Regions from separate parts of the Kangiella sp. genome, predicted to be linked through region 2. Evidence: riboswitches for the same ligand, from Rfam matches in the RefSeq annotation. Region 2 holds a riboswitch; the other holds the start of a gene.
What was found. Region 2 has a riboswitch for thiamine pyrophosphate ahead of thiC (phosphomethylpyrimidine synthase ThiC). Riboswitches for the same ligand answer to the same signal wherever they lie in the genome.

Region 1 (5,864 bases), 1.6 Mb from region 2:
ATTGTTTTGATTGAAGTTTATTGCCGAAAAGAGAATGGGCTTAGTCGTTAAAGTCGTTCCACTCTAACAATTAATATATCCAGCCGGTACCGAATAATCTTGCGTGCTCTATACAGAGCACGCTCGCTTTTCCTCACAACTTCCAACGTCTTGTTACAAATCTTGTCGAAATTTTGATTGATTTAGAGTGATGGTATGCATTACATTGTAACTATGTTATACATAGTATCATGTAGTACATTGTAGGGCTTGTATATGGACAAAGACAAACAGCAAGAATCAAAGTGGGATGCACAATTGCGTAAGGGTACGCTGGAGCTGGCTATTTTGGCTGCCCTGAAGCCAAGGCCTATGTATGGCCTTGAACTGCTTAACAATCTTCATAGCTTCGAAACCATGGTGATTAGCGAAGGCACTTTATACCCGCTGCTTGACCGGCTAAAGCGAGATGGGTTGACCGATGCCAGTTGGCAGCAGGAGGGCGACGCTAGACCGCGTAAGTTTTACGGGCTGACTGATAAAGGCAGACAGAAATTAAAGGTGCTTGAAGCCCGATGGCGACAATCTGTAGCTGATATTGAGACGCTGCTAGCTGCCCAGGGACAATAACCAGATACTGAGAATGGAGAAAAGTATATGTCTAATAATGACTCTATTAAGAAATATTTAAATCAACTAAGGAAATATCTGTCTCGTTTGGAGAAAGAAGAAGCAGACGAGGTGATTCGTGAGATTGAGGCTCATATATTCGATGTTATTGAAGCTAGGGAGCAAGCAGGTGAAGCACCGAATATCCAAGAGATATTCAATGGTTTCGGTGAGCCGAAAGAGCTAGCAAGCAAATACATTAGTCACATCATGGTCGGCACTCCTCCTCCAGAGGGTTTCAGGCCAATACAGATCGTTAAGAGAGGGGTTTCTAAAACGCTTTACTACAGCATGCTGGTGTTTGGGTATGGAATCAGTTTTGCCTTGATAGCTTTTGCCCTTGTTAACCTGTTTTTACCTTACACGCTTGGTGTCTGGTCTAGCGCAAGTGGGGAAAGCATTGTTATTGGTTGGTTACATCAAGCAGACCTTAGCAATGGAGCAAAGGTTTTTAGCGGTTTATGGTTAAGCCCCGTGGCCATTGTTCTTGCGGCTATTGAGTTTTTCATAACTCATCGAGTACTACGGGTATTAAAACGACATCTTAATTAAGGAAATCATAATGAAAACTATTGGAACTTATATTCTTCACTTTCTCATCGTGTCGCTGGTGCTATTGCTGATAGCGGTTGTCTTCGGTATTAGTCAGCATGCTTCGTTAAATTACGGAACGGATTCATCAGCAAATAAAGTTGCAGGAGAAGGGCCTTTTATTTTCTACAGTAATAGTCAATTAGAGTCGAATTATATTCGGGGCAGTCGAGAGTCGGGTTTTTCCGTTGAAAAGCAAGCTTATGCACCTGAACAAGTTATCCCTGCAACAGTGACCTATAATGGTGATCAAAGCAGTTTTGATTTCGATATTCATCCGGCGATTATTACTCCAAAAGCTGTGTATGATGATCAGCAATCGATTCTTGCCTTATCCGATCTTGAAGGTAATTTTCAGGCCTTCCGTGACTTTCTCATTACTCATCAGGTAATTTCAGAAGAGCTCGAGTGGACCTTTGGTCAAGGTCATTTGGTGCTGGTTGGAGACATGGTTGATCGAGGTAGCTCCACTACGCAATTGCTATGGCTGATTTATAAGCTTGAACAAGAAGCTCGAAAGGCGGGTGGCCAGCTTCACTACATTATCGGTAATCATGAAATTAAAAATCTGCAGGGAAACTTTAAATCTGCTGCTGATAAATATTTACCGATTGCAGGAATTATGGGCAAAACTCAGGCAGATTTATTTAGTAACAACTCATTTATTGGCCGCTGGCTTGAATCGAAAAACGTGATGGAAATTATTAATGGAACTATATTTGTTCATGGCGGTATTGACCCGCAGCTGATGCAATTTGATTGGACCGTTGAGGATATCAATGAGCAGGTAAGAGCTTATTACCGACAGATGTACTATCCCGGACTTGCCGACAAAAATACCGAGTTATTAATTTCAACACAGTCAGGTCCAGCCTGGTATCGAGGGTATTTCAAAGACAAAGTTAATGAAGAGCAATTTCAGGCTACTATAAATAAATTTGGTGCCAAGGCGGTAGTTGTTGGTCATACCTTGCAGTTTAGTGTTAATAGTCAGTTTGACGGCAAGTTATTCGCAATCGATGTGAAACATCCGTCAGATTATAGCAATAGCTTCCCGACCAAGCACTCAGAGGGACTGCTGATAGAAAATGGTATTTATTACAGGCTTCTTGATGACGGTCAAAAGATCCCACTTTCTTAGCCCATACACATTCAAAAACAGCGAATATTGAGGATGATGCTACGGAACTACATTATCTTTCAATTCGCTGTTTATTTTTAGGCGTGTATAATGGCAAGCATTCCCGAGGGGAGGCTTTTGCCTGAGAAATGGCTCAATGCGGTTTGCGGATTTGCGACTGTTTGAGCGCCAGACCCTTAGAACCTGATCCGGGTCATGCCGGCGTAGGGATAGGGAGTTCAGAAAATGTGCTTTTTTGGAATCTGGCTTTTTCTTTCTTCACCTTAAGCCATTCATTGACAGGGACTCAGTCAAGTTAGCTTAACTGCAATTTTCTGTCTTTTCTGTTGTTACTCCGCTAAACCCCATCACTTAAACGCTGAAATGCTGTTATGTGGAGTTGTCTTTTGAAACACGCTATTCGTTCTTTTAAACCTCTTCTTTTGACCAGTCTGTTGACGATGTCGTTTGCTGTGCTTGCTGATGGGCAGGCGGATGATGAGCTCTTGGATGAAGATCTGGAAACCCTGATTGTTACCGCTGAGCATCTGACTGAGAGTCCTTTGACCTTGCCGTCGAGTGTGACTGTGATCGGTAGTGAGACGGCACGTAAGAATAATGCTCATCATGTTTCTGATGTTTTCAATTTAGCGCCAAATGTTAATTTCGCAACGGGTGCTTCGCGTGGTCGATTTATTCAAATCCGTGGAGTAGGCGAGCGTAGTGAGTTTGTTGAGCCCGTCAATTACTCGGTGGGTGTGATTGTTGATGGAATCGATATGACGGGTATCGCGGGTGGTGCTTTGATGCTGGACACGCAGCAGGTTGAGATCCTTCGTGGCCCGCAAGGTACCCTCTATGGCGCGAATGCTTTGGCGGGTTTGGTCAATATAGTGTCTGCGGCACCTGAGGAAGACTTGCTGAAAGTTTCCGGTTCCTTTGAGTCTTACAATGGCCGTAGCGCCTCTTTGATAAGCAGTGATCAGCTTTCGGATGCCTGGGGCTACCGTTTCGCGGTGGGGCAATACCGTAGCGACGGTTTTACCGATAATGTTTTCCTAGGACGTGATGATACCCAGAATATAGACGAATCGAGCATGAAGGCTCGTTTGGTTTATCAATCCAGTGACGACTTTTCTTTGACCTCAAATCTGATTCTGGTCGATGTGGACAATGGATATGATGCGTTTAGTCTTGATAACACACGCCAGACTTATTCTGATGAGCCAGGCCATGATCGCCAGGAAACCATTGGTGCTTCCTTTATCGCTGAATGGGCCTGGGATTCCACCAAGCTGCAAAGCACCTTGTCATTTGCTGACAGCGAGCTTGATTATGCTTACGACGAAGACTGGAGTCATACTGGAATTTGTGAAGGCAGGCCGTGCGATAGTGATGACTGGGGTTTTGATTGGTGGTATTCGTCGTTTGACCGCTTCTTGAGAGACAATCGAAACTTGAGCTTAGACGTTAAATTGATTGGTGGGCAGGGCAGTACTGATTCACTATCTAGACGATCTTCATCAAATCAGTGGGTTATTGGCGCTTATTTCCGCGATCAATCTGTTGATTTGTTGCGTCAATATACGTTTAACCCAGTAGATTTCAGAAACCAATACGATACCCGCAACGCTGCACTCTATGGACAGCTGGACATTCCTTTGAACAATGATTGGACCTTGGCAACTGGTGCGCGTTTCGAACGCCAGTCGGCAGATTATGCTGATAATCAGCCTTTCGCGGATGATCGTTCTGAGAATTTCTGGGGTGGTAAGGCTTCGCTTGAGTATCAGGCCAGTGAACAGGCCATGCTGTATGCCTTGTTGTCGCGTGGCTACAAAGCAGGGGGCTTTAATACGGCACAGGAACTGCCGGAGTCACAACGTGAGTATGATTCTGAATACATGCTAAACCATGAGTTAGGGGTTAAAGGTTTTTGGCCTGATGCTGGATTAACTTTGCAGGCGTCTTTGTTCTATCAAAACCGTGATGATATTCAGTCCAAACAGTCCTATGTAACCTCGCAGGCTGATGGCCGAACTTTGCAGGAAGGCGGTGAGTGTCCCTGTAATTTTACCGATTACAACATCAATGCTGGTGGGGCAAAAAGTTACGGCGCTGAAGTTGAGTGGAATTGGCGTTCGCTGGAATGGGCGCATTTTTATGGTTCGGTGGGCATATTAAAAACTGAGTTTGAAAACCTGCAAAGCTTTACGCATGTGTTGGCTGACCTAACGGCCAACCCACCAGTACCTTATGATTTAACGGGTCGCGAACTGGCGCATTCACCAGAACTGCAATGGGTTGCTGGCGCTGATTTTTATTTCAATGAATATTGGAGCCTGAATCTGCAGACTGAATTTAAGGATGAGTTCTATTTGTCCGACCGCCATCAGGTTAAAGCTGATGACTATCAGTTGTGGCATCTGGCGTTGACTTACGAGGATGCTAATTGGCTCGTTGAACTCTATGGCCGTAACTTGACGGATGAAACTGTCGTTAATCGAGGTTTTGGCAGCTTCGGTAATGATCCGCGAAAGTTTTATGAAACCGAACCTTATTTCCAGTATGGTACACCAAGAATCGTCGGTGTTCGTGCCGCCTACAACTTTTAAGCATTGAGGGAATGATGAAATGAAGATTTCAGTTGAATTAAGCTTGTATCCGCTGGATGACGAGTTTCTGCCGATCATTCAGGATGTCGTTGCGCGTCTGATGGGTGACAAGCGGGTAGAGGCCATAGTGAATACCATGAGTACGCAACTTTTTGGTGAGTTTGAATCCGTTATGGCGGTGGTTAATGAAACCGTAGAATACTCATTTAAAACTTATGGCAAGCAGGTGTTTGTAGCTAAGTTTTTAAACAGCGACGTTAAGCCCGGTTAAAGAATTCACAAGATAAAAGAATAAAATAAGGAAGCTGATGAGCGACTTCTTTCAAACTTTCGGCCAGCAAGTGGCTGCCACTTCGGTCTGGGAGTGGCTGGCTGTAGCCTTGGCTATCGCCTATATCTTGTTGGCGATTAAAGAAAATATCTGGTGCTGGGTTGCGGCATTTTTCAGCACGGCGATCTACACGGTGTTGTTCTTTGACGTTAATCTGTTCATGGAGTCGCTGTTAAACGTTTATTATTTGTTGATGGCAGTTTATGGCTTCTATCAATGGCGCTTCACCGTTAAACGGGGCAACGACAAGCCAATTAGTCGATGGCCATTGAAAGTGCATTTGGCTTGGATAGCTGGGTTGTCAGCTGTTGTTGTTATCAGTGGTTATCTACTCGATAATTACACGACTCAAGATTTTGCATATATTGATTCATTTACGACCTGGTTTGCTGTGTTTACCACTTACTTATTAGCAAAAAAAGTGCTTGAGAACTGGTTGTATTGGGTTGTCATTGATTTCGTATCGGTGTTTTTGTATTGGGAAAAAGGTTTGTTGATTACGGCAATTCTTTTTGCAGGTTATACGGTGATGGCCATTATTGGTTGGCTCGAGTGGAAG
Region 2 (5,864 bases):
ATTATTAGGTCGCGGCACTATGTATATTCGGTAGCGTGGATGAACCAGTCTGGTTAAGTGATCTATCTTTACATCGTCGGCCTGTAACCAAAGTAATTCACCGCGTACTGCTCGCAAAGGTAATTCATTTTTGGCCCCCATTCCTCGGCAATCAAACACCCAATCAAAAGCATAGCCGTCTGTATCGGTTTTAACTTGGCCGGCTTCCACTTCCTTAACCTCAACCTGCTCTTTCCATTCAACACCTTTCTTTAGCAGAATCTGCTGCAGTGCATTAAGCAGGCCAATGGTATCTAACTGTCCTTCATTGGTTACCCATAAACCTTCGCCCATGTGCGCCAATTCTGGTTCTTTATCGGCTATTACAATGTTTTGCACATGCTCATCACAACGATCCAGTTTGTGCTTGAGCATGCGATGAAAATGATTGAGCTCTACTTTATCAGAACTGTGGGCAGTGACTAATGATCCTATCTGTCGATAGAAGACCGGCTGCTCCAGTTCATTGATCAGTTGTGGATATAGCTGCATGGAACGACTACCCAGTTCATAGATCGTAGGCTCAGCCATTTCAAGCTCGGCAAGTGGCGATAAAATCCCCGCTGCTGCAAAGGAACAGGCAGCTTCACTGTTTAATGAATTTTTATCAAAAAGAGTTACCGTAAAACCTCTTTTAAGCATTTTCCAGGCCAAGATACGACCTGCAATACCTGCACCAACAATTCCGATTTTCATAGGGTCAACTTCTCATCTTCTTACTAATTAACTTCAACGTAAATTTCTGCGCCCTGCTTTTTAAATTCCGCTGACTTTTCCGCCATGCCTTGCTCAACTTTTTTCTTCTCTTCAGCATAATCTCTGACGTCTTGAGAAATTTTCATGGAGCAGAACTTTGGCCCGCACATGGAACAGAAGTGCGCCACTTTAGCTGAATCTTTTGGCAGGGTTTCATCGTGGAATTCACGCGCCGTATCGGGATCAAGACCTAAGTTAAACTGGTCTTCCCAACGGAACTCAAAACGTGCTTGCGACAACTGATCATCACGGTAACGCGCGCCCGGATGCCCTTTTGCGACATCTGCTGCATGTGCTGCTAATTTATAGGTGATAATTCCCGTTTTAACATCGTCACGATTTGGCAAACCCAAGTGTTCTTTCGGCGTCACATAACAGAGCATGGCGCAACCGTACCAACCAATCATGGCAGCACCGATGCCTGACGTAATATGGTCATAGCCTGGTGCGATATCAGTGGTCAACGGTCCAAGCGTATAGAAAGGTGCTTCGTGGCATTCTTTCAATTGCTTATCCATGTTTTCTTTGATCATGTGCATTGGCACATGCCCCGGACCCTCGACCATGACCTGAACATCATGTTCCCAGGCAATCTTGGTTAATTCACCTAAAGTTTCTAACTCACCAAATTGCGCAGCATCGTTGGCATCCGCCAAAGAGCCTGGACGCAAACCATCGCCCAGCGAGAAGCTCACATCGTAAGCCTTCATGATTTCGCAGATCTCTTCGAAATGGGTGTATAAGAAGTTCTCTTTATGATGTGCGATACACCATTTCGCCATAATCGAACCACCGCGCGACACGATACCGGTTACACGCTCAGCAGTCAGTGGCACATAGCGCAACAAGACACCGGCATGAATAGTAAAGTAATCCACCCCTTGTTCGGCCTGTTCAATCAAAGTATCCCTGAATACTTCCCAGGTCAGATCTTCGGCTACACCACCGACTTTTTCCAAAGCCTGATAAATTGGCACAGTACCAATCGGGACCGGTGAGTTACGTAGAATATAATCGCGAGTGGCGTGGATATTTTTACCGGTCGATAAATCCATGACGGTATCGCCACCCCAACGCGTTGACCACACCAGCTTTTCGACTTCTTCTTCGATGCTGGATGTTACAGCAGAGTTACCAATGTTGGCATTTATCTTCACTAGGAAGTTACGGCCAATAATCATTGGTTCTAATTCGGTGTGATTAATGTTGGCAGGAATAATCGCTCTGCCTGCGGCAATTTCATCACGTACAAATTCAGGAGTAATTTTTTGCGGTGTTTTCGCGCCAAAGGATTCGCCTTTTAAGCGGACTTCTCTTTCTTTACTGACACCATTTGCGGAGCTGTTTTGTTCTAATAAGGCTTCACGCTTTTGATTTTCACGAATCGCTACGTATTCCATTTCCGGCGTCACAATGCCCTGGCGTGCATAATGCAGTTGAGTCACATTCTTGCCTGATTTGGCACGAATTGGTTTGCGCTGCAGCTCAGGATTATGAGTGGCAAAGGCTTTATCACCATCTTCATAGCCATTATCAATCGGCTTAAGTTCGCGGCCCTGATATTCTTCCACATCACCACGGCCCATAACCCAGTTACGGCGCACTTCCTGCAAACCTTTGCGCACATCAATATCAATGCTCAGGTCAGTGTAAGGTCCAGAGGTATCGTAAAGGGTGACTTTTTCACCATTGGTCAGACTAATTTGACGCATCGGCACACGAATATCTTTATGTAAGGTGCCGGGAACGTAAATCTTTTTCGATTTCGGTAAGGGTTCGCGAGTAATGGTATGTTTGGTTAGATCAATCGGATCATTCTTTGCCACACTTTTTGTCACACTGTTTTTCACAATAATCTCCAGCGTTTATGACCGCATAGCGCAAGGAGGCAAAGAGATAATGAGAACAGAGCTTTATGGTGAGATCGTCAGCTTTGACATTACTCTTCCCTACGCCGATGCGAGTCGGATCAGGTTATACGGGTTTGCTAATGCATCTCAGCTCTTGGTTTAAGATAGCCTGTTGGCGTAAGTCTTAATCCCAAGCGCACCCCGAGAGTTGTTCGAATTATACACATGCTAAGTCACAAATTCCTAGCCCCTATTTTTCAGATTATTTATTCAGACATAAAAAAAGCGGCACCTAAGTTGCCGCTGGGGAGAATGGGGCGAAGCTTTGCATTCGACAGCGCCCCGGGTGGAGAGTCATTTGTTATTATTAGAATCTAGGCATTCCTATTACTGAATCAACTTTATAGAGAATGGGTATTCGTAAACACCACCTTCGCTCGCTTTAATCGCCGCCAATATGGTGACAATAAAGTGAAAAATGATTAATCCAAACAGGATTGGAATACCAATCAAGATGATGCACAGGATTAACGCCGCACAGTACGCAATAAACATGGTGATATTAAAGTTCAAGGCACGTTTACCATTCTCGGCAACCAATGGCATATCGTCTTTCTTCAACAACCAGACCACCAAGGGCCCAAGTACCATGCCTATAACTGGCACTAACGGAACCATAGCAACAAAGGCCGCCAAGTGAGCAAACATAGACCAGGTCTTTTCTTCGCCACGAATGTCTTCGCTACCTAATACTTCAGCTTCGCCTTCATAGACGCGCTCTTTATGTTCACCACCCTGCTCTGGTTTGCTTTCGCCAGTGCCTTCAGGTTTTTTATCGTCTTCGTTGTTCATCTCTAATTCCTCGTCTGAAATCTTTTTAAGACAACGACGCTTTGCCGCTGCACAAATACAGATTAGCAAAGACTCATATTTCAAATTGTTACTTTGAGTGATAGGAATTGACGATAAATCACTGCTTTCAATTTATTTGAAAGCTTTCAATAACTTCTTGATATTAAAGATATTTATTTTTTATGTTCGAGTTCTAATTGTTATCAATTTTCAGCCTGAAAGGTCTAAATCTTTTTATAAACCATATAACTTATTGAAATTATTGCGATTATAATTATTTTTATTTTTTATTTTTTATTTGTTTTAGCGACAAAATGGAATAACCGCTTGATTTATATGGAAATGCTTTTAAAGTCGCTTAAAGTACCCTTATCGTCGCTTTAACGCGCCTATTCTCACAACTTTTCCATTTTGCCTACCGGTTTGCCTGAAGTGTTTTTTTGTATTAGTGGTTTGCCGCCAATGAGCTATTGGAGGGCTGGCTTTGATGAATTACGCATCAATGTTAACCCATCCTATTACTCGTTAGCGCGCTATACTTACCAATGAAATCAACTAAACAAACACATAACTGGCTTTTTTTAAGGCAACCAACGCTTCAGCAAGGTTTCTTTCTTTTACCAGAACATAGTCGGTATCAAAGGTGGAGGCGACAAAGACGGGAACTTCGGCGTTGGCTAGGACTTGGCTGATACCAGCGATGATTCCTGTCAGGCTAAAGTCGAGTGGCCCTGCGACTTTAATGGCACGCCAATTCAGTTCGCTTTTCTGCACAGTGTCTTTTATCAAGTCACGATTTATTGCTTCACAAACCAGTGATAACTCTTCATCGGTTGAGGACAAAAACCAACTTCCCTGCAAGTCCTCCAAATCCATTGTTGATAACAATCGATGTACATCAAACTGTGCGTCCAGTAACTTCAAGTGCGGTTTATTCTCCATCATCTATCCCTATCACTAACATTGACTATGACGCTGTCATCCGTTGCTTTGTAACGCTCGAACATCTGCTCAATGGTTTCCAGATCATCGCGGATACCCTTTTCGGCTAAAAACTCTGGATTCCACAGCTTTGAGTAGGAGCGTTCACCGGCATCGCAAGCAAAGGTTACGATGGTTTTTCCGGTGCCAGATTTGGCTGCGGCAAAGAGTGCACCAGCAATATTCAGTGCAGAACTGCTACCCAGCACCAATCCATCGGCGTTTCTGACTGCCCGCGATACGGTAACTAAATCCTGGTCGGGTAAAGTGATGCCCTTATCAATTCGGGCCTGTGCAAAATTGGCTACCGTGCGCATAATGCCGATCCCTTCGGTAAATGAACTGCCCTGAGCTTTGTATTCACCGGTCTTCAGGTAGTGGTATATGCCGGAACCATCCGGGTCAATTGACCATACCTGCACACTCTCATTTCGTTCTTTTAAATAGCGCGAACAACCCCCAATCGTACCGCCCGTTCCTGACACCGATACCAATGTGTCTACCTTGCCTTCTGTTTGTTGCCAGATCTCTGGACCTGTGTGTTCATAATGAGCTTTGCCATTACTGATGTTCTCAAACTGATTGGCCCACCAGTAATTTTCATTTTCTTCCGCAAGGCGCCGTGCGGTGTGATAAAAATGATTGGGGTTCGCAAAAGGACAGGGATCCACCAACATTAATTCGGAGCCATGCAAAGCAATCATCTTTTCCTTTTCCGGAGTTTGACCCTTTGGCATAACGGTCAGCATTTGATAGCCCAAAGCTTTAGCCACTACTGCCAAGCCAATCCCAGTATTACCGGCTGTACCCTCGACAATTGTCATGCCCGGTTTTAACTCTCCTTTTGCGATGGCATCCTGCACCATTTGCAGCGCCGCTCGGTCTTTGATGGAACCGCCGGGGTTCTGGAACTCGCATTTCACCAGAATCTCGCAACCCGTTAACCGAGAAAGGGATGGGATTCTCAGCAAGTCAGTATTACCCACCAGCTCTGCTACGTTCTGCCTGTATGTCATTTAGGGGCTTCTCAGATCTATTCATTAATAATGTCTAGTCTAAATCAGCCCTAGTAAAATTGCGACAGAGCCCAGGATCTGTTTACCTCTGTGTGTAAATTTTGTTCACAAAACCTGATTTTTGGAGTATAAAACGCGCATATAACTTTCTGGTTTACGACATTGAGCCAAGCCCTAACATCCATCTCATCGAGCTCGACCGGTTACTTTGATAACGATATCTTTACCCGTATCTGTGATGCTATTACTGAGCAGGGCTATATCGTATTGCCGAATGCATTACCTCTAGATGTCCTTAACCAATTATTCAGTGGCTTAATCGACAGTAACCCGCATCAGTTTGATCAAGCTGGCATTGGTCGCGAGCAAG

Region 1: linked by a shared signal. The riboswitch ahead of ACN0VI_RS08940 (TonB-dependent receptor) and the one ahead of thiC (phosphomethylpyrimidine synthase ThiC) in region 2 are both predicted to bind thiamine pyrophosphate.

The regions. Positions count from the first base shown of each region.
Region 1 is NZ_JBLXBT010000001.1:1,940,829-1,946,692, reverse strand. Features, by position in the region: gene ACN0VI_RS08960 (CPBP family intramembrane glutamic endopeptidase) at 1-51, shown strand, start outside; gene ACN0VI_RS08955 (PadR family transcriptional regulator) at 256-609, shown strand; gene ACN0VI_RS08950 (HAAS signaling domain-containing protein) at 637-1,200, shown strand; gene ACN0VI_RS08945 (metallophosphoesterase) at 1,211-2,380, shown strand; TPP riboswitch at 2,477-2,608, shown strand; gene ACN0VI_RS08940 (TonB-dependent receptor) at 2,767-4,974, shown strand; gene ACN0VI_RS08935 (hypothetical protein) at 4,994-5,245, shown strand; gene pnuC (nicotinamide riboside transporter PnuC) at 5,283-5,864, shown strand, end outside.
Region 2 is NZ_JBLXBT010000001.1:300,313-306,176, forward strand. Features, by position in the region: gene ACN0VI_RS01405 (FAD-dependent oxidoreductase) at 1-735, opposite strand, end outside; gene thiC (phosphomethylpyrimidine synthase ThiC) at 759-2,621, opposite strand; TPP riboswitch at 2,725-2,859, opposite strand; gene ACN0VI_RS01415 (DUF4870 domain-containing protein) at 3,033-3,497, opposite strand; gene ACN0VI_RS01420 (ACT domain-containing protein) at 4,053-4,439, opposite strand; gene ACN0VI_RS01425 (cysteine synthase A) at 4,439-5,494, opposite strand; gene ACN0VI_RS01430 (2OG-Fe(II) oxygenase) at 5,657-5,864, shown strand, end outside.